Regions from separate parts of the Halomonas sp. 141 genome, predicted to be linked through region 1. Evidence: predicted binding sites of a transcription regulator. Region 1 holds the regulator's gene; each other region holds the start of a gene.
What was found. Region 1 encodes PhoB, which activates phosphate uptake and scavenging genes when phosphate is short. Its sites were predicted from a motif close to TGTCATANNNNTGTCANA; they were not measured.
Positions count from the first base shown of each region.

Region 2: CWI66_RS06865 (DUF6482 family protein) is a predicted target of PhoB. The motif match lies at 4,878-4,895, and genes of this name have one in related genera.
Region 3: CWI66_RS15050 (bifunctional metallophosphatase/5'-nucleotidase) is a predicted target of PhoB. The motif match lies at 5,171-5,188, and genes of this name have one in related genera.

Region 1 is NZ_PINZ01000063.1:2,494-9,223, forward strand. Features, by position in the region: gene CWI66_RS16455 (chorismate--pyruvate lyase family protein) at 1-349, shown strand, start outside; gene ubiA (4-hydroxybenzoate octaprenyltransferase) at 387-1,277, shown strand; gene phoB (phosphate regulon transcriptional regulator PhoB) at 1,374-2,063, shown strand; gene phoR (phosphate regulon sensor histidine kinase PhoR) at 2,066-3,361, shown strand; gene CWI66_RS16475 (hypothetical protein) at 3,679-3,990, shown strand; gene cysZ (sulfate transporter CysZ) at 4,270-5,016, opposite strand; gene phoU (phosphate signaling complex protein PhoU) at 5,087-5,812, opposite strand; gene pstB (phosphate ABC transporter ATP-binding protein PstB) at 5,843-6,655, opposite strand; gene pstA (phosphate ABC transporter permease PstA) at 6,649-6,730, opposite strand, start outside.
Region 2 is NZ_PINZ01000010.1:39,986-46,715, forward strand. Features, by position in the region: gene CWI66_RS06845 (Na+/H+ antiporter subunit B) at 1-169, opposite strand, end outside; gene CWI66_RS06850 (putative monovalent cation/H+ antiporter subunit A) at 162-2,510, opposite strand; gene hemH (ferrochelatase) at 2,709-3,794, opposite strand; gene CWI66_RS06860 (thiol-disulfide oxidoreductase DCC family protein) at 4,106-4,513, shown strand; gene CWI66_RS06865 (DUF6482 family protein) at 4,524-4,826, opposite strand; gene CWI66_RS06870 (hypothetical protein) at 4,967-5,260, opposite strand; gene CWI66_RS06875 (replicative DNA helicase) at 5,387-6,730, opposite strand, start outside.
Region 3 is NZ_PINZ01000047.1:2,631-9,360, forward strand. Features, by position in the region: gene ugpB (sn-glycerol-3-phosphate ABC transporter substrate-binding protein UgpB) at 1-458, shown strand, start outside; gene ugpA (sn-glycerol-3-phosphate ABC transporter permease UgpA) at 588-1,472, shown strand; gene ugpE (sn-glycerol-3-phosphate ABC transporter permease UgpE) at 1,500-2,342, shown strand; gene CWI66_RS15045 (sn-glycerol-3-phosphate import ATP-binding protein UgpC) at 2,345-3,397, shown strand; gene CWI66_RS15050 (bifunctional metallophosphatase/5'-nucleotidase) at 3,428-5,011, opposite strand; gene CWI66_RS15055 (glycosyltransferase family 4 protein) at 5,237-6,400, shown strand; gene CWI66_RS15060 (phosphatase PAP2 family protein) at 6,363-6,730, shown strand, end outside.

The DNA of each region.
Region 1 (6,730 bases):
CATCGCTCCACGTCGCCATGCCTGGCTACGCGAGGTGGCGCTGTGCATCGACGGCACCCCCTGGGTGGTGGCGCGATCAGTGGCACCGCTGGAGCAGCTGCAGGGCAAAGGCCTGGGGGCCTTGGGCGAGCGTTCGCTGGGCAGCTGGTTGTTTCAGCAGCCGGACCTGGTGCGCGGGCCGTTGCAGGCCACGGTGTCGCTCCCGCGCTTCACGGCGTGGGGTGCCCCCGCCAAGGGGCGTAGCCAGTGGGGGCGTCGCTCGGTCTTTCAGCACGCGGGGTTGTCGCTGCTGGTTCAAGAGTATTTTTTATCGACCATGGCCGATGCGCTGAGCCTGCCCTCGCGCTAGGCTATTCTGGAGTTTCTTTCACGAGGTAAGCATGAGCATGGACCGTTCTCTATTGCGGCCAACGGGTTGGGCCCGGCTGGCAGACTTTATTCAGCTGATGCGCCTGGATCGGCCCATTGGTACCTGGCTGCTCATGTGGCCGACGCTCTGGGCGCTGTGGGTGGCTGCAGAAGGGGTACCGGGCCGCTCTGTGCTGATCATCTTCATTGCCGGTGTCTACGTGATGCGGGCTGCGGGCTGCGTGGTGAACGACTATGCCGACCGCCATGTGGATGGCCACGTCAAGCGTACTCGCCAGCGCCCCATGGCCACGGGGCGCATCAGCGAAACCGAAGCCCAGCTGCTGTTCGTGGCGCTGGTCGCCGCTGCCTTCATCCTGGTGCTGCTGACCAACTGGTTCACCGTGCTGCTGTCGGTGGGCGGCGTGCTGCTGGCTTTCGTGTATCCGTTCATGAAGCGCTACACCCACTTCCCGCAGGTGGTGCTGGGCGCGGCCTTTTCCTGGGCCATTCCCATGGCGTTTGGCGCGGTATTGGGCCACGTGCCTCTGGAAGCCTGGCTGCTGTTCAGTGCCAACCTGCTGTGGACCGTTGCCTACGATACCCAGTACGCCATGGTCGACCGTGACGACGACCTGAAAATCGGCATCAAGTCGACCGCCGTGCTGTTTGGCCGTGCTGACCGGCTGATCATCGGAGTGCTGCAGGCAAGCGTGCTGATGCTGCTGAGCTGGGTCGCGCTGCGCGTCGGGCTGGGAGGCTTTTTCTGGCTGGGGTTGCTGGGCATGGCGGCGACGTTCGTGTACCAGCAGCGGTTGATCGCCGGGCGCGATCGTGACCGCTGCTTTCAGGCCTTTCTGAATAACCACTGGTCGGGTCTGCTGGTCTTTGCAGGTATTGCCTTGAGCTGGTGGCCGGTAGCGGGCTAAATTGACTGGGTGTCATGGAACTGTCATCAAGTCATGGTGTTATCGTCACACGCATGTCATTGAACCTTCCTGAATAGAGCACCGTGAGGCCCTGGAATGACCGCCAAGACCGTACTGATCGTCGATGATGAGGCGCCGATCCGCGAAATGATCGCCGTGGCGCTGGAGATGGCTGACTATCGCGTGCTTGAAGCGGACAACGCCCAGGATGCCCACGCCATGGTCGTCGATCACCAGCCCGACCTGTTGCTGCTGGACTGGATGATGCCGGGCACCAGCGGCATCGAGCTGGCCCGTCGGTTGAAGCGCGAAGAAGCCACCGCCGAGCTGCCGATCATCATGCTGACGGCCAAGGGCGAAGAGGACAACAAGATCCAGGGCCTGGAAGCGGGTGCCGACGACTATATCACCAAGCCCTTTTCCCCCCGTGAGCTGGTGGCCCGCCTGAAGGCCGTGCTGCGTCGGGCCACGCCGCGTGGCGTAGAAGACCCCATCGAAATCAATGGTCTGCTGTTGGACCCGGTGAGCCACCGGGTCAGCGCCCATGGCAAGGCGCTGGAAATGGGGCCTACCGAGTATCGTCTGCTGCAGTTTTTCATGACCCATCAGGAGCGCGCCTACACGCGCAGCCAATTGCTTGACCAGGTATGGGGTGGCAATGTCTACGTGGAAGAGCGCACCGTGGACGTGCATATTCGTCGTCTTCGTAAAGCGCTGGGCGAGCCTCATCAAAATCTGATTCAAACGGTGCGCGGTACCGGGTACCGGTTCTCTGCGCGAGTGTAAGCGTGCGCCTGTGGAGCCGTGAGATCTGGCGCATCATCTGGCTGGCCCTGTTGGGCCTCTGCCTGGGATGGCTGGTGGATTACCCTGGCGTCGGGCTGGCGGCGGGGCTGCTGTTTTGTCTGGTCTATCATCTGCGTCAGTTTCGGGCGCTCTTCCTTTGGCTGACGCTCCACCCCCACGATGAGCCTCCGGCGGCCAAGGGCATGTGGGGAGAGCTGTTCGACCGCCTCTATCGCTACCAGAAAAGCCAGCGCATTACCCAAAGCCGTTTACGGGCAACGCTGGCGAGAATTCAGGAGTCCTCCGAAGCCATGCGCGATAGCGTGGTGATGCTGGACCGCCACGGCGACCTGGAGTGGTGGAACAGCGCGGCCACCGACATGCTGGGGCTGCAAACCGCCCACGACCGTGGCCAGCACATCACCAACCTGCTGCGCGACCCTCGCTTCATCAGCTACTTCAATGCCCGCGATTACAGCGAGCCGCTGACGCTGACCTCGCCGATCGACGAGCGGCGTATCCTCCAGTATCAGATCACCCTCTACGGCGATGACGAGCGGCTGGTCATGGCCCGTGATATTACGCGTCTACACCGCCTGGAGCAGATGCGGCGTGACTTCGTCGCCAACGTCTCCCATGAACTGCGCACTCCGCTGACCGTGCTGTCGGGCTACCTGGAAACCTACGGCGACCTCAAGGAGCTGCTGCCTCCCCGCTTGGGTAAAGGAATTGTACAGATGGAGGAGCAGACGCGGCGGATGCAGAACCTGGTCAATGACCTGCTGCTGCTGTCACGGCTGGAAATCGACCAGGGCGGCGACGATCACCAGACGCTGGCCGTAGGCCCCATGCTCGACAGCATTCGCCGAGACGCTCTGGCGCTCTCGAGGCAGCAGCACAGTGTGCAGGTCATTCTAGAGAGCGACGCTGGCTTGATCGGCAGCGAGCAGGAGCTGCGCAGCGCCATTTCCAATCTAGCCTTCAATGCCGTGCGCTATACCCCGGAAGGCAGCCAGATCACGCTGCGCTGGTCGGTGGCCGCCAACGGCAACGGGTGTATCGAGGTCGAGGACGATGGCGATGGCATTGATCCGGTGCATATCCCCCGCCTGACCGAGCGCTTCTATCGAGTGGATAAAGGGCGCAGTACGGCAACAGGAGGGACGGGTCTGGGCCTGGCCATCGTGAAGCACGTGCTGCTGCGCCACGAGGCCCAACTCAATGTTGAATCACACCCGGGCGAGGGAGCTGCCTTTCGCTGTGTGTTTCCTGCCAGACGCGTTACCGGGCCTGCTTGAAGGCTCGACTTCACTGAACCCCCTTCTTTTGCATAACACCTGTATAAGTGTGCCATATTGGCATAGAACTCTGGTCACACCTCACTCATGTGTCATTTTTAACCACTCAAAGCGCCTGTTCATTGCTTCTCAGCGGCCTTGTTCGCCTCTTTGTTTTTTTAATAAGTTTTTGAAATTTATGGATTTTTAATTTTTCTGGCATGTGTGGCATAGCGCATGCAATATTTTGAGTAAGGAAGATTACCGCAGGAACTGGTAAGACATGAAGTCACTCTTCCTTAACTATGCGGTATTAACAGCGATCGAGGAGGCGGAATATGATGTCCAAGGAACTACTCAAGAAAGCTGGTATTTTAGGTGTTTCTTTTGGCCTGATGGCAAGTCCACTGGCATTTGCAGACACCACGGATCACTCATCCATCGACCAGAATCAGGATGTAACCGTCGAAGATGAGCCCATGAACACACAGTCTGGTACGGCTGAGCCCGGTAGCTACGACACAGAAGACCTGACCACTGATCACGGCACACAAGGTCCCGACGTCGTGGATGAGCCAGAGTCTACCAACATGAGCGGCGGTGCCGAGTACACTCCGGAAGATGTGGTAGAAGAAAATAGCGGCAGCTAAACGTAACAATTCTTTGCAAAGCTGAAAAAAACTCTTACGCTTAGGAGTGAGCAAACTGAGGGCAAGGATGTCCCATAGCAAGGATGCTCACCGATTCAAGGATGAATCAGAAAACGGTCAAGACACTGGTCAGGGTAAATTCCAAGGTTGGAGTCCCGCAAACGGAGAGGAAGCCAGCAGTCAGTATCGTTCATAAGTAAGAGTGGTCGAGACCCCGCCTAGCGGGGTCTAATTTTTTGTGCCTGCTATATGGGCGGCCCTGTGATGAATGGCTCTGATTCAGAGCGCCGAGCCTGCCGCCTTATCCCGCGTGTCCAGTGTGCCACGATAGTGGCGGTCCCACATGAGGACTGCGCCTGCGACGGCGCCTGGAATCAGGAACAGGTTGGCCAAGGGGATCCAGGTGATGAGCATGACCAGCCCGCCATATGTCATGCTCGGCCACCAGCGCCGTGAAAGCCTGCTGCGCATGTCCTTGAACGACACTTTGTTGTTATCCATCGGGTAGTCCAGATAGGTAATGGCCATGACCCAGGCAGAAAAGAGCGCCCATAAGGGAGGCGCGAAGACGTTCAAGCCGGGAATCCAGCTGAACAGGAACAATACGGCCATGCGCGGCAGAATATAGCTCAGCTTGACCAGCTCTCGACCCACGGCGTCCAGCGCCGTTTTGGCCAGCCCTCGGTCATCCAGAGGCTCACGCCCGGTGGCCTGGCGCTCTACCTGAGCCGCCAGAAACCCATAGAAAGGCGCTGCGATCAGGTGAGTCACCAGGGTGAAGCTAAAAAAGATCACCACCAGCAAGCTGATGAAGAATAGCGGCCAGATCAGCCACGACAACCACTCCAGCCAGCCAGGCACCATGGCCATGCTGCTCTCCAGCCAGCCCGAAAAGCGTGTGAAGAGCACGTAAACCATACCCGTATACACGAGCAGATTGACCAGAATGGGTAGAAAAACATAGCGCCTTAGCCCGGGCTGATACACCAGGCGGGTGCCTTGCCCCAATGCGTTGAGTGCATTCACGCGACATTACTCCCTAAAAAAACGCCCAGACAATGGTCTGGGCGTATTGCAGGAGGGTTTGACGGCCAGGTCAAGATTTTTTCATGACCTTCTGTTCCAGGGTGTCTGGGTCACTGTGGCGAATATCCAGGCCTTTCACCAGGTACACCACGTATTCCGCCAGGTTATTGGCGTGGTCGCCCACCCGCTCCAGGGCGCGCAGCACCCACATGATGCTCAACACCGAGCTGATGGAGCGCGAGTCTTCCATCATGAAGGTCATCAGCGAGCGCATGGCGCTGCCGTATTCGTCGTCCACCGATTCGTCTTCGCGAACGACCTGCATGGCCAGCTCGGTATCGAAGCGGGCGAAGGCGGTCAGGGCGTCACGCAGCATCTTGCGCACGTGCTCGCTGATATGGCGGACTTCTACCAAGCCACGAATGGCACCGCTGTTTTCACTTAACAACAGTGCATTGCGGGCAATCTTGCTGGCTTCGTCGCCGATTCGCTCCAGGTCCGAGGTGGCACGGATGACCGCAAGTACCAGCCGCAGGTCCGATGCCGCCGGCTGACGGCGAGCCAGCACTCGGGTGCACTCGTCGTCGATTTGCAGCTGCAGGTCGTTGACCTGACGGTCATTGTCGCGCACTTTTTCCGCCAGGCGGCTGTCGCCCTCCAGCAGAGCATGCACCGCATCCTGCACCTGCTTTTCCACCAGACCGCCCATGGCCATCAGGTGGGTCTTCAGCTCTTCCAGCTCCTGGTTGAACTGGCGAGAGATGTGTTGGCTGTGTGTCTCGCTCGTGATATCCATTGAGCACTCCTGACGTATCGTCGATGGGGCCTAGGTCATGCGGCCGGTAATGTAATTTTCGGTGCGTTGTAGACGCGGGTTGGTGAACACTTGATCCGTGGGCCCATATTCGATCAGTTCACCGTTTTGCAAAAAGGCCGTGTAGTCGGAAACCCGCGCGGCCTGCTGCATATTGTGAGTCACCAGCACCAGGGTGAGCTGGGACTTCAGGTTGCGTATCAACTCCTCGATCTTGAGGGTCGAAATAGGGTCGAGGGCCGAGGCGGGCTCGTCCAGCAGCAGGACATCCGGCTGAACGGCCAGCGTCCGGGCAATCACCAGGCGCTGCTGTTGCCCGCCGGAGAGCTGCCAGGCCGAACGGTGCAGGCGGTCCTTGACCTCATCCCACAGAGCGGCCGATGTCAGCGCCCACTCGATGATGTCGTCGCGTTTGCGTTTGGGCAGGCGCCCTTGCAGGCGCAGGCCAAAGGCCACGTTTTCGTAGATCGACATCGGGAACGGGTTGGGCGTCTGAAACACCATCCCTACCCGCCGTCTGAGTTCGGTCACGTTCATGCGTGGCGCATGAATGTCCTGCTCTTCCAGGTAGATATGGCCATCGTGGGTCACGGACTCGTTCAAGTCGTGAAGCCGATTGATTGCCCGTAGCAGCGTGGACTTTCCGCAGCCCGAGGGGCCGATGAACGCGGTCACCCGGTGACGAGGTACGTCGAGCGTCAGGTCACGCAACGCCGGTTTCCCCGCATAAGCGAGGTTGAACTGGTGGATGCTCAGGCACCGGGCGTCGGCTGAGAAGCGCGTCACCGGCGGTTGAGCAGTGTTGGCGGACGATAACGCTAGCATTCGTTTCCTCGTTGACGCCTCAGATAATGACGCAGAAATATGGCAGTTAGATTAAGCACCAGCACTATCAGCACC
Region 2 (6,730 bases), on a different contig from region 1:
CAAAAGCAAACAGATAAAGCGCAAACGCCCCAGCCGCCACCAGCCCGGCAATGAAGCCACCGCCGGGCTCGTCATGGCCACGCAGCAACAGAAAAATAGAGAACATCAATTGCAGCGGCATTAAAAAGCGTGCCGCCGTATTGAGAATGATCGTACCTGACTTAACCATCGTAGGGCTCCTTGACGCTGCTCTTCTCCGCCTCTACTGATTTGCCCTGAGGGCCATCGTGACGCAGTTTCAACATGGCAATGACACCAATGGCGGCCAACGCCAGCACGAACATTTCGCCCAGCGTATCCAGGGCGCGGTAGTCCACCAGAATCACGTTGACGATGTTACGGCCATGGGCCAGTGGCGCGCTGTTCTCGACCATGTACGTGGAAATGGTTTCGAACTGGTCGATGCTCCATGCCGTCATGATCAACAGGAAGATCATGACCCCCATGGCAGCTGCCACGACCCCATCGCGCACGCGCTCGAGGCTGGTCGAGAGGTTGGAGTAACGCGGCAAGCGGAACAGCACCAGCACCAGCAGAATGACCGTCATGGTCTCTACCAGCAGCTGGGTGATGCCGAGATCGGGGGCACTGAAGAGAATGAAGATCAGCGCAATCGAGAAGCCCATGATGCCAACCGACACCACGGCTCCCAGGCGCGAGCGCGAGATGGTGGCAAAAATTGCCCCCATGGCCATGGTACCGACCACGATGATTTCATGGAAACGCACGTCCAGCGTCAGCGCCAGCTGGGGCGAGTGGCGCAGCAGAATCGAATTACCGATCAGGCCGATCAACACCACCAGCATCACCAGAATGTAATTACGCATGTAGCCATTCTGCAGAATGTGGGTCTGCCACTCGGAGAAGCGTACGACGCCATTCATGAAGCCTTCATAGCCTGCTTCCGGCCCATAGCGCATGACCGGTGCCAATCGCGCCAAATGACTGCGCACATCGTCCCAACGCTTGAACAGCAAAAAGCCCAGCGCCATGCTCACCAGCGACATGATCAGCGCCACGTTGATACCGTGCCACAGCGACAGGGTAACCGTCAGCGCATCGCCCACTACCGAAGTGGCCGCTGCGGTCAGCAGTGCATCCACCCCCAGCAGCGCGGGCGCCAGCCCCAGCAGTAGCGAGCCACCGGCCAACAGAGCTGGCCCCACCAGCATGCTCAACGGCGCTTCATGGGCGACCTTGGGGGTGGCATGCTGCACGCCAAAGAAAGGGCGCAGCGCAATGATGGCCGCCACGGCAATGGTCAGAATGGCCGAGAAGAACGCAAACAGCACCAGCATCAGACGCACGCTGTCGGCGCCCAGGGCAGCCTCCAGCATCAGCTCCTTGCCAATGAAACCGAACAGCGGCGGCACCCCGGCCAACGACAGCGCCGCCACGAAGGCAATCGTCGCCGTCACGGGCATGGCTCGCCGTAAGCCCCCCATGGCCGTGACATCCTTGGTACCCGTTTCATGGTCCAGAATACCCGCCACCATGAAGAGCGCACCTTTGTACATGGAGTGCGCCAGCAGGAAGGTGACGAACGCCGTCATGGCATAGTCGGAGCCAATGCCCAGCAGCATGGTCAAGGTGCCCAGCGCCATGATCGTCGAGTAGGCCAGCAGCTTCTTGATATTGGTGTGGTGGATCGCCAGGAAGGCGCCCGTCAGCATGGTGGTCGCACCCACCACCGAGAGAATACCCACCCACATGCCGGTACCGCCCAGCTCGGGCTGCAGGCGCGCCAGCAGGTAGATACCCGCCTTGACCATGGTGGCCGAGTGCAGGTAAGCCGATACGGGCGTTGGCGCCGCCATGGCGTTCGGCAGCCAGAAATGAAACGGAAACTGCGCCGACTTGGTGAACGCACCGAGCAGCAGGCAGATCAACATGGGCGTATAGAGCGCATGCTCGCGCAGGTTGTCGTCGGACTGCAGAATCTCGCTCAGCGACCAGCTGCCGCTGGCCACACCCAGCAGGACCAGTCCCGCCATCAGCGCAAGCCCACCGGCCACGGTCACGAACAAGCCTTGGCGAGCCGACTTTCTGGCCTCGATATCGTTATGGTTGAAGCCGATCAACAGATACGAGGTGATACTGGTCAGTTCCCAGAACACAAACAGGGTCAACAGGCCATCGGCCATGACCAGCCCCATCATGGAGGCCATGAAGGCCACCAGCGCCAGATGGAAGCGGGCAATATCCGGATGGCCTTTCAAGTACCCGCCAGCATAGATCAGTACGCAAGTACCGATGACGGAAATCAGCAGGCCAAACAGCAGCGACAAGCCATCCAGCAAAAAGCTCAGGCTGATCCCCAGCGACGGCACCCACGCCCACTCCAGCAGCTGCGGCCCTTCACTCAGCACCACCGGGGCCTGGCCAATCAGCCACGCGGCCATCAGCGCTGGAAATAGCGCCAGCACCAGGCTGGTTCGTTCCCTACACCAGAGGTTGAGCAGCGGTGACGACGCTGCCAGCACGAAGCCTATTAAAACGGCAAATTGCATCCGGCGTTCTCTCCCTAAAATAAGCGCAAACTATTCCCGTGAGCGGTGCATGGTACGACATGTGCCGCTTAAACGTTGAATAAATGTGATTTTATATGCACAAACCTTATACCAGCCCTTCGAAAAACTCCAGCCACCTCGCTGGCATAAAAAGCCGCTCGGCCAGTGGCCAAAGCGGCGTCAGCGCGAGCAGAAATCTTACTTAGCGGGCACGGGCAACCAGCCCAACAGCTCATTGTTGACCACGGCCAACAGGGCATCGATATGATCATCGCGATCATTCAGGCAAGGAATATAGCTGAACGTCTCGCCACCGGCCTCCATGAAACTGTCGTGAATCTCCTCCTTGATCTCTTCGAGGGTTTCCACACAGTCGGAGGAGAAAGCAGGTGACAGAATGGCAATGTGCTTGTGGCCCTGCCTGGCCAGCTCGGCCACATGATCCACGGTTTGCGGGCCTACCCACTTTTCCGGGCCAAACTGTGACTGGAAGGCGGTATCGACCTCCTCCTTGCTCAACCCCAGACGCTCACGCAGCAGGCGCGTGGTTTTCTGGCACTGGCAATGGTAGGGGTCGCCTTCCATCAGATAGCGTTCCGGCACACCGTGGTAGCTGGCCACGAGCTTGGTGGGACGGCTTTCAAAGCCGTCGTACGCCTCTTGCACCGAGTTGGCCAGCGCCTGGATGTACGCAGGGTGTTCAAAGTAGGCCGGCACCGTGCGCAGGTAGGGCTGCCACTTCATCTTCATCAGCGTGCGAAAGGCCTGATCGTTGGCGGTAGCCGTGGTGGGCGAGCCGTACTGCGGGTAGAGCGGGAAGAACACGATGCGCTCGCAGCCCTTCTCTTTCATGCGATTCAGCACGCTTTCCGTGGAAGGGTTGCCATAGCGCATGCAGAAATCGACCTCGACACTGTCGCCATACAGCGCTTTCAGCCGGGCGGTCATCTTTTCCGTTTGTGCACGGGTAATGGTCAGCAGCGGGCTCTCGTCTTTTTCGGTGTTCCAGATGCTTTTGTAGGCATGGCCCGACGTAAAGGGGCGCTTGGTCAGAATGATGAGCTGCAGCAGCGGTTGCCATTTCCAACCCGCATAGTCCACGACCCGCTTATCCGACAGGAATTCGTTGAGATAGCGCCGCATGGACCAGTAGTCAGTCGCATCGGGCGTCCCCAGATTGGCCAGCACCACGCCCACCTTGGCGGGGGCAACCGGAGGATGACTGCTTGGCGCGTGGGCCAAGCGCCCTTCACCGGGTTGATCCTTTACAACGCTGTCGGCCATCTCACTTACTCCTGGGGGCTGTCGATCATTCACAATGGTCTAAATCTTATCACTTTTCAGCAAAGACGCGGAATAAAGTTATACTATCAACATAATTTGTATAACTACAGGCGAACTCATGTCCAAGCCTTTGCTACTCATTCTGGGTGACCAGCTTTCCCTGACCCTGCCTACCCTTCGCCAGGCCCCTGAAGGCGCGGTGGTGGCGTTCTGCGCCAGCAGGTAGAGCAGCTCCTGGCATCGCCCCCCACTGCCGCCGGTTACGAGCAAGCCGCTCACACCCAAGGATACACCCACGAGGAGCGCTCCTTATGAGCCGTTTCGCCACGCTGCATGCCGCACCACCGATCACGCTCTACGACGATGGACACTGCCCCTTTTGTCGCGTCGAAGTGGCCTGGCTAGCCAAACATCGCCACCACCAGCGCATTCGTCTGGTCGATATTCAGCACGAGGATTTCGATCCCGGCGCATTGGGGCTCAGCTTCGAGGCCATGATGGGGCAACTGCATCTTCAGGATCAGCAGGGAAACTGGTATGTGGGGATGGATGCCAGCCGGGCCCTGTATGCCGTGTTGGGCTACAGGCGGCTGGTAAGACTGTCTTGCTTGCCTGGCCTGCGCGCCGTCATGGATGCAGGCTATCGGTTCTTTGCCCGTCGCCGAATTCGGCTGGGCCAATGGTGGGAAAAATGCGGGTCACGCTCGCGCAATCAGTGATGCCTGGGCGTCAGAATACCAGCGGCATACGCGAGGTCAGCGGCGCGCTGTAGTGGGCGTCGCGACCAATGACTTCATCCTGAGGCACGTGCTGCACAAGATACGCCCGGTGGATACCTGCCCGCTTGAGTTCGAGGTAGACATCGTCCAGCGAACGAAACAGCATGGGCTTGCCACGCTGGGTCAGCATATGGCGCTCACCCTCGACATCTTCAAGCTCGACCTGATAAAACCGGCTGCCCGAGTGCGTGATTACTCGAATTTCAAAATTGTCATGACGTTCGACGAACTGTTTAAGCTCTTTAAGTTCCATGGTTCCCTCCTGTTATTGGTCATTGCCATGGAGCACAGCATGCCCTTGCCCCATGACAATCATATTACCCTGGCACTATCTCTCTAAGAGGGCAATAACAGAAAAGAGTTCCTGACCGAAACGTCAAGATGTGTGTCGTGTTACTGATATTCCGAGGGGTCGATGGCCTTGCCTAGGGAATTGCGATCGATCCAGTTGCCCCCTTTGGTTTCCTTGTAACGGAACACGACCTTGTCGCCAATGGTGACCGGTAATTCCGCATCTTCTGTCTGGTAGCTGTACTGCTCCCCTTCCACTACCAGGTGGTAGCGGTAAAGGTCGGGCATGCCCAACCACTCCTTGAAGGGACCTTCACGCTCTAACGACTGGAGCTCACCCCGACCTTCCAGCTTGGGAAGCCGCTTACGGTTACCGCGCCTAAAACCACCTGCCATGCGTTACTCCTGTCTATCTACCAATGCGATTGACCCACGCTTCTCATCCCGCCCTTCCAGTGAGGGTTACCCAGACGACTCAGCCAACGGGGAGCGCATTATACGTGCTCCCCCCTCAGCCTCAAGTCAATCGCCGAAGGCTTCACCGTAACTATCCGGCGCCAGATCTTCGAAGCGCGTGTATTTGCCTATGAAGGCCATGTGTACCGTTCCAATGGGGCCATTACGCTGCTTACCAATGATCAGCTCGGCCAGGCCCTGGTTATCCGGGTTATCGCGGTTATACACTTCGTCGCGATACACGAAGGCAATGACGTCTGCATCCTGCTCGATCGCGCCCGAGTTATGGCTCACGATGCCATCCGCTAGCCAGCACGCGTCACCGGGGACGGTCAAATCGAAGACCTCTTCTTCACCGCAAGGGCGTATCTCGACGACTTGGTCCCAAAAGAGATCGCTGGAGGCAATCTGTGCCAAAGCCACATCGCCCAGCGCATCTGCATAGCTGCCAAGGGTTTCCCGGGAAGGAGCAAAGCTAAAATGGGACGAGCCGCCATAAGATGTGCCACGCATTGCAGCCATTTTCCGGTGACTCACGCCTTTAGCAAGCATGGCCTGTTTGACATGCTCGAACACCTCCTGGGGCAAGGTATCGATATTGGTGTTCGCCACGACGGATGCCGCTTTCAGCGGTGCTAACGACGCCACCTGATGCCCAAAAGCCCCAATATTCTGTGCAAAGCGCTGCTGTTGATCGCTTCCCGACACGTCGGCGGTATACCAACCACTCCCCTCTCCTGACACGACATGGCGGATTCGGGTCACAATACCGAAACGTAGCAGCAGAGCACTGACATCATCGATAAGCCGACGGCTAACCGTAGAAAAATAGACGCGTGTGCGCCCATTTTTATCTGTCGTAATGCTGCCGTCGGTGGCCCACAAATGACGCATGAACAGCGCGAGCTGCTGATTGGACAGCCTGAAGATGTCACCTGGAATATATTTTTCTGCAGAGCGCTGCCCAAAGATACCCAGCGATTTCAACCAGGCACCCACTCCCTGGGCGTGCCAGCGATTGCCATTGCCAGCAATGACGAGTTGATGCCAGTTGCCGCGTCCCGCATGGCGAGTCACCGTCGAGCCAAACTGCTCTGCGCAGCGCTTCACAACGTCGCTATTCGCTTCACTAGCGGTGGTATAGCGCAGCGGCTGCCCTTTGACATAGCTGCCGTCACCCAGCAAATGGGCCAGCAGGATAAGCGCATGCTCCTCCCACACGACCGGATGCTCAGGCTGCGCTAACTGTCTGGCCAAGGCGATGCGATCCCCCACCTTGAGCTCGGCCACCGTTTTCCAATCCCATAGCGCTTTCAATCGATGCCTGGCTGTTGCACGTATACGCCGTCCACTAGCCAAACAAACCTCGAATACTGGCTTGGTGCCCACTGACCACACCAAATCCGTCGT
Region 3 (6,730 bases), on a different contig from region 1:
GCTTCGGCATGCAGCCCTACTATGCCGATGTCGACGGCGCGCCGCAGAACTCGATTATCGGGGGTGCCACGCTGTGGGCACTGCAAGGCCATAGCGATGAAGAGTACGAAGCCGTTGCTGCCTTCTTCGAGTACCTTTCAGAGCCCGAAGTGCAGGCCAAGTGGCACCAGCAAACCGGCTACCTGCCGATCACTCAGGCGGCATGGGACTTGAGCACCGAGCAGGGCTATTACGACGAGAACCCAGGCGCGGATATCTCGCTCAAGCAGATGACGCTGAACGAGCCCACCGAAAACTCGAAGGGCCTGCGCTTCGGCAACTTCGTGCAGATTCGCGACATCATTTCCGAAGAGATGGAAGCCGTCATGACTGGCAACAAATCGGGTCAGGCCGCTGCCGATGCAGCCGTTGAGCGGGGTAACCGTTTGCTGCGTGACTTCCAGTCTGCCAATCAATAAGTAAGCACTCGCTTCGCCGCCTGATCAATATCAGGCGGCGAAGTCGTTTCAAGTATCGCTCGGCATCGGTACTCCTTGACCCGCGTACCCCTCGCCTTACGTGCTACCCGTTCTCGCGGAAACCTGCTTATGCAAACCAAACGCATGACCTTTCCGGGGCGCTTTCTGCCTTATGCGCTGCTGGCCCCGCAAATCGTCATTACGCTGATCTTTTTCATCTGGCCGGCGGGCAAGGCGCTGTATCAATCGCTGCTGCGCGAAGATGCCTTCGGCCTGCGCACGACCTTCGTCGGCCTGGAGAACTTCACTCGCCTGTTCAGCGATGGCAACTACCTCAATGCGCTTTCGGTCACGGCAACCTTTGCCATCGGCACCACGCTGCTCTCCATGTCGGTGGCGCTGTTGCTGGCCTGCACGGTGAATCGCATGATCCGTTCGCGCAGCGCCTACACCACCCTGCTGGTATGGCCTTATGCCATTGCGCCCGCCATTGCCGGGGTGCTGTGGTGGTTCATTTTCAATCCTTCCATCGGCATCGTGCCTTACATGCTCGACATGGTGGGCTACCGCTGGAACCACCGCACGTCGGGAAGCGACGCCATGCTGCTGGTGATCTTTGCCGCTGCCTGGAAGCAGATTTCCTACAACTTTCTGTTTTTTCTAGCGGGCTTGCAGTCCATCCCGCAGTCGTTGATCGAGGCCGCCGCCATCGACGGGGCCAGCCCCATCAAGCGCTTCTGGACCATCGTCTTTCCGCTCCTTTCCCCCACCACGTTTTTCCTGATGGTGGTCAACGTGGTGTACGCGATGTTCGATACCTTCGGCATTATCCACGCCACGACACAGGGCGGCCCCGCACAGGCCACCAACACCCTGGTGTATAAGGTGTATGCCGATGGCTTCGTAGGCTTGAACCTGGGCTCTTCAGCGGCGCAGTCGGTCATTCTGATGGCCATCGTGATCGCCCTGACCATCGTTCAGTTCCGCTTCATCGAGCGCCGGGTCAACTACTGACCCAGGCGGATTGTGAGGAGTTTCGTTATGGTTGAAAACCGCCCCTGGGCCAACCTCCTGGCCCATCTGACGCTGATCCTGGGCGTTGCCGTGGTGGTATTTCCGGTGTACGTGGCGCTGGTGGCCTCGACCCAGGCACCCGGCGACTTGCTGCGCGGCACGCTGCCCATGCTGCCCGGCAGCCACGGCCTGGAAAACTACACGCGCATGTGGCAGTCCGGCGTTTCCAACGCGGGCGCGCCACCGGCAGGCACCATGCTGTGGAACAGCTTCGTGATGGCCATGGCCATTACGCTGGGCAAACTGTCCATCTCGCTGCTGTCCGCGTTTGCCATCGTCTATTTTCGTTTCCGCTTTCGGATGCTGTTCTTCTGGCTGATCTTCATCACCTTGATGCTGCCGGTGGAGGTGCGCATCATCCCCACCTTCCAGGTGGTGGCCGACCTGAAGATGCTCAACAGTTTTGCCGGGCTGTCGATTCCGCTGATTGCCTCGGCCACCGCTACCTTTCTCTTTCGCCAGTTCTTCATGACCATCCCTGAAGAGATGCTGGAAGCCGCCAGGGTGGACGGCGCGGGGCCGCTGAAGTTCTTCAAGGACATTCTGATGCCGCTCTCGATCACCAATATCGCGGCGCTGTTCGTGATCATGTTCATCTACGGCTGGAACCAGTACCTGTGGCCGCTGCTGATCACCACCAACCCGGATTACTACACCATCGTGATGGGCATTCAGCGCATGACTTCCGATGAAAACCCCCAATGGCACTTGATCATGGCGGCCGTCGTGATGGCGGCCCTGCCACCGGTGCTGGTGATCCTGTTTATGCAACGCCTGTTCGTGAAAGGCCTGACCGAGACGGAGAAGTAACCATGGCCAGCATTACCCTGGAAGGGCTGAAGAAAACCTACGCCGGTAACGTGGCAGCCGTCAAAGGCATCGACCTGCACATCGAAGATGGTGAATTCGTGGTACTGGTGGGGCCTTCCGGCTGCGGTAAATCGACCCTGCTGCGCATGGTGGCCGGGCTGGAAACCATTACCGAAGGCACGTTGAAGATCGGCGAGCGGGTGGTCAATCGGCTGGAGCCAGCCGAACGGGACATCGCCATGGTGTTTCAGAACTATGCGCTCTACCCTCACATGACGGTCTACAACAACCTGGCCTACGGCCTGAAAAACCGTGGCTTCAAGAAGCATGACATCGACCAGCGCGTGCGCGCCGCCGCCAAAATGCTGGAAATCGAGGAGTACCTGGAGCGCAAACCGCGCAAGCTCTCTGGCGGTCAGCGCCAGCGCGTGGCCATGGGACGCGCACTGGTACGCGAGCCTTCGGCCTTCCTGTTCGACGAGCCGCTCTCCAACCTGGATGCCAAGCTGAGGGTGCAGATGCGCGTCGAGATCAAGCAGTTGCAGCGTCGCCTGAAGACCACCAGCCTGTACGTCACCCACGACCAGCTCGAAGCGATGACCCTGGGCGACCGCCTGGTGGTGCTGAACGCAGGCAATATCGAGCAGGTAGGCACGCCCATGGAGATCTACACGCGGCCTGCCACGCTGTTCGTGGCCCAGTTCATCGGCTCCCCTGCCATGAACATCCTGCCGCAGGCCTATCTGGCCCCCCAGGATCATCAAGGGATATTGAGCCAGCTGCCGGAAGGCACGGACACTCTGGGTATTCGCCCGGATGACATGCTGCTGACACCGCCTGCCGAGCCGCATATCGCCCTACGAGCCACGCTGATGCTATACGAAGCAGCCGGGGCCGAAAGCCACCTGTACGTGCATCTGGCCGACCGCCAACAGCCTACGGTACTGAAAACCGCAGGCCAGCCTCCCGTTCAGGAGGGCGAGACGCTCAACCTGTACGTCACCGCCGGTGCCCTGCACCCGTTCAATGCCACCACGGGGCAGCGCACCGGCTGAGCCTACCGCTTGCCCAGGGCGATGAAGTGACTATTCGTCCTGGGCAATATCGACAATGCGACCTTGAGGCTGGTAAAACACCTCGCCATGGGACACCACGTGATCGCGCAACATTTCCCAGTCGGTATGGCCCACGATGGTATAGCGCCCATCTTCATGGGCAGCGCCCAGCGCCGTGTGGCCATCGCCACCTGCCGCGGTGAAGTTGTTGGTGGCCACGGTATAAATCTTGTCCGGGTCGATCGCCTGCATGGCGCCTTCGCGGTTCACCTCCAGACTGATGAGACGCTCGCCTGCAGGCTGACGGCTGTCGTAGGTGAGCCGCGTGCCTTCCGACACCTGCAGGAAGCCGCCGCTTTCGTCCGGCGCATTGGTCAGGGCGATTTCGAAGGTTTCAAGCAGCTCGGCACCGGTGACTTCCAGTAACGTCAACCGGTTACCGAACGGCTGCACGGCGATCAGGTCGCCGACGGTGATATCCCCCTGGGGCAGCGCTTCACGAATACCGCCGCTGTTCTGTAGCGCCATGAGGGTGTCCGGTACCACCTTGCGCGCTGCATGAAGCTGACCGTCGGCAATCAGGTTGCCCAGCGCCGTCTCGTTGGCGCGTACGCTCAGCGCATCGCCCTGGCCATGACGAGGGTTGGGCAGCGCCAGAATCGCCTTCGCACCTACCTGTTCGTCACGCAGTGCCTCGATGGCCGCGGTATAAGGTGCTAAAAGCTCCAGCGCAGCCGCATCCGGCGTGCGCTCGTCAACGGCCAGCAGCTCACCGCTGACCTCCTGCACCACGCCCTCGGCATCGAAGGTCACCTGCATGACTCCCAGGTGCTGGCCATACTCACCTGCCTGCCCTATCACGGTGGGCGCTGGCCAGTGCTCGGTCAGCAGCGCAGGCGGGGCAACCCGCGTATGGCTATGCCCCCCGATGATGACATCGATCCCCTCGACCTGCTCTGCCAGCAGCAGGTCGTTACCGACGCTGGGGTCGCTGTCGTAGCCCAGATGCGTGAGCGCAATGATCTTGTTGACTCCCTGTGCCTCGAACGCCTCGACCATAGTTTCGGCCGCCTGTCGATACTCACCAATGGTGACCTGGCCCGGGCTGGAGATGGCGTCGCTATCCTGGGTGCTCAATCCGAAGATCCCGATACGCTCCCCATGGTGTTCGAGGATCATACCGTCATAGAGATACCCCGGCTGGGGGTCGACCGTGATGCTCTCCCCGAGGCGCTCGGCAAACTCGGGAGAAGCCGAAAAGTCCAGGTTGGCGCCTAAAATGGGGAAGTCTGCCCCTGCAAAGAACGCCGCCAACGCCTGATGACCGGTCTCAGGGTCACCCAGGTCGAACTCATGATTCCCCGGCACGAACGCGTCGTAGCCCATCAGGTTCATGAAGGTCAGTGCGTCCTGGCCCTGAAACTCGTTGAAGTAGAGCGTCCCAGAGAAGACATCCCCCGCATCCAGCAGCAACCCCTCGCCATAGGTCTCCCGGGCCTCGTTCAAGGTGGCCACCAGGGCCGGGTAAGCATCCGTGCGGCCATGCAGGTCGTTGGTGTGATAGATCGTCAGGGTAAAGGTATCGTCGGCCATCACGGCTGATGCCGAGATCATGAGTGCGCCTGCAATGGCGCATGGAGTAACAAAGTGTCGTGAGGTCATGGACTGAGTTCCTTCCGTCAGGGTCAAGTCACGTTCTTCTTCATATAACGATAGTTGCTCTCTGCAACACAAGGCATGGTCATTCGCCATGTCATCGCTTGTTCACTTGGCTGTCGCCTCGGTGTCACTGTTGAGCCTCACCATGGTGGCTAAACGTGATAAAGGGATGAATCGCTCATGCGACTCTGTATCGTCAGCGAAACATGGTCACCGGAAATCAACGGCGTCGCGCACACGCTGAACCGGCTGTGTCGTGAACTGCTGTTGCTGGGCATCACAGTGGACGTGATACGCCCGGCGCCGCGTCAACCCGGAAGCGCCGCGTGCGCTACTCGGGAACTTCAGGTCAGGCGGTTTGCGCTGCCTAACTATACCGACGTTCAGGTAGGCTTTGCCCGCCCCGGGAAGCTTCAGCGCTTTTGGCAGCAGTACCGCCCGGATGTCGTGTATCTGGCGACCCAGGGCCCGCTGGGCTGGGCAGCCCGCCAGGCAGCCCAGCGCCTGGACCTGCCACTGGTGGCCGGTTGGCATACCAACTTCGACCACTACTGTCAGGATTATGGGGTTGCCTGGCTGAGCAAAGCGACACGACGCTATTTGCGCTATTTCCATAACGGCTGCGCGCTCACCCTGGTGCCTACCCAGCAGCAAGCCGTGGCGCTGCGCCAGGATGGCATCAAAGACGTACAGGTGCTGTCCCGGGGCATCGACGGCGAACGCTTTTCGCCCGCCCACCGCGACCTCGCGCTGCGTCAGCAGTGGGGTGTCAGCGAGCATCAACCGGTAGCCCTGTACGTAGGGCGCCTGGCACCCGAGAAGAACCTTTCGCTCCTGCAGGAAACGTTGCAAGCCATGCGCAGCGCTCGCCCCGATATGGCTCAGGTCATCGTCGGCGACGGCCCGGCCCGCAGCCAGCTGCAAAAAGCCTTGCCCGAGGCCCACTTCACCGGTTTCGTAGACAAGCATTCGCTGGCTCGCCATTACGCCAGCGCCGACATGTTCGTGTTTCCCTCGCTGTCTGAAACCTGGGGCAACGTGGTGACCGAAGCCATGGCCAGCGGTCTGGCGGTCGTGGCGTTTCGCCACGCGGCCAGCGCAGAACTGATTCACAGTGGCCATAACGGCATCACCGTGGCGACCGACGATGCGCTGGGCTTTCAACACGCGGCGGTCACGCTGTGTCAGCACCCTGCCGATTACGCACGACTAGGAAGAGTCGCCCGCCTGCGCGCGCTGGAACAGAGCTGGACGGGCATTGCCGAGCAATTTCTACGTTACCTGCACCATGCCCAGGAGGCCCGCCATGCGAGCTCGCCCGCTTGTCGTATTCGATCGTCTTGACCTGTTGGAGTGGCGCTTTTGCCAGCGTGTGACGCATCTCTCGCTCTACCGCCCCTGGCGTCTGACGCTCCAGACGGCCAGCAAACTGGGTGATTGGCCCGTTTGGGTACTACTGATTGCAGCTCAGCCCTGGCTGCAAGCGGACGGCCTCTGGCGCATGTGGCAATACTCACTGATCGCGCTACTGGCGATCCTGGTCTATAAGCTGGTAAAAACCCGGCTGTGTCGTGAGCGCCCCTTCATCACCTACCTGGGGGGCGTCCACTGCGGCGAACCCGCCCGAGACCGCTACAGTTTTCCCAGTGGCCATACCATGCATGCCGTGATGTT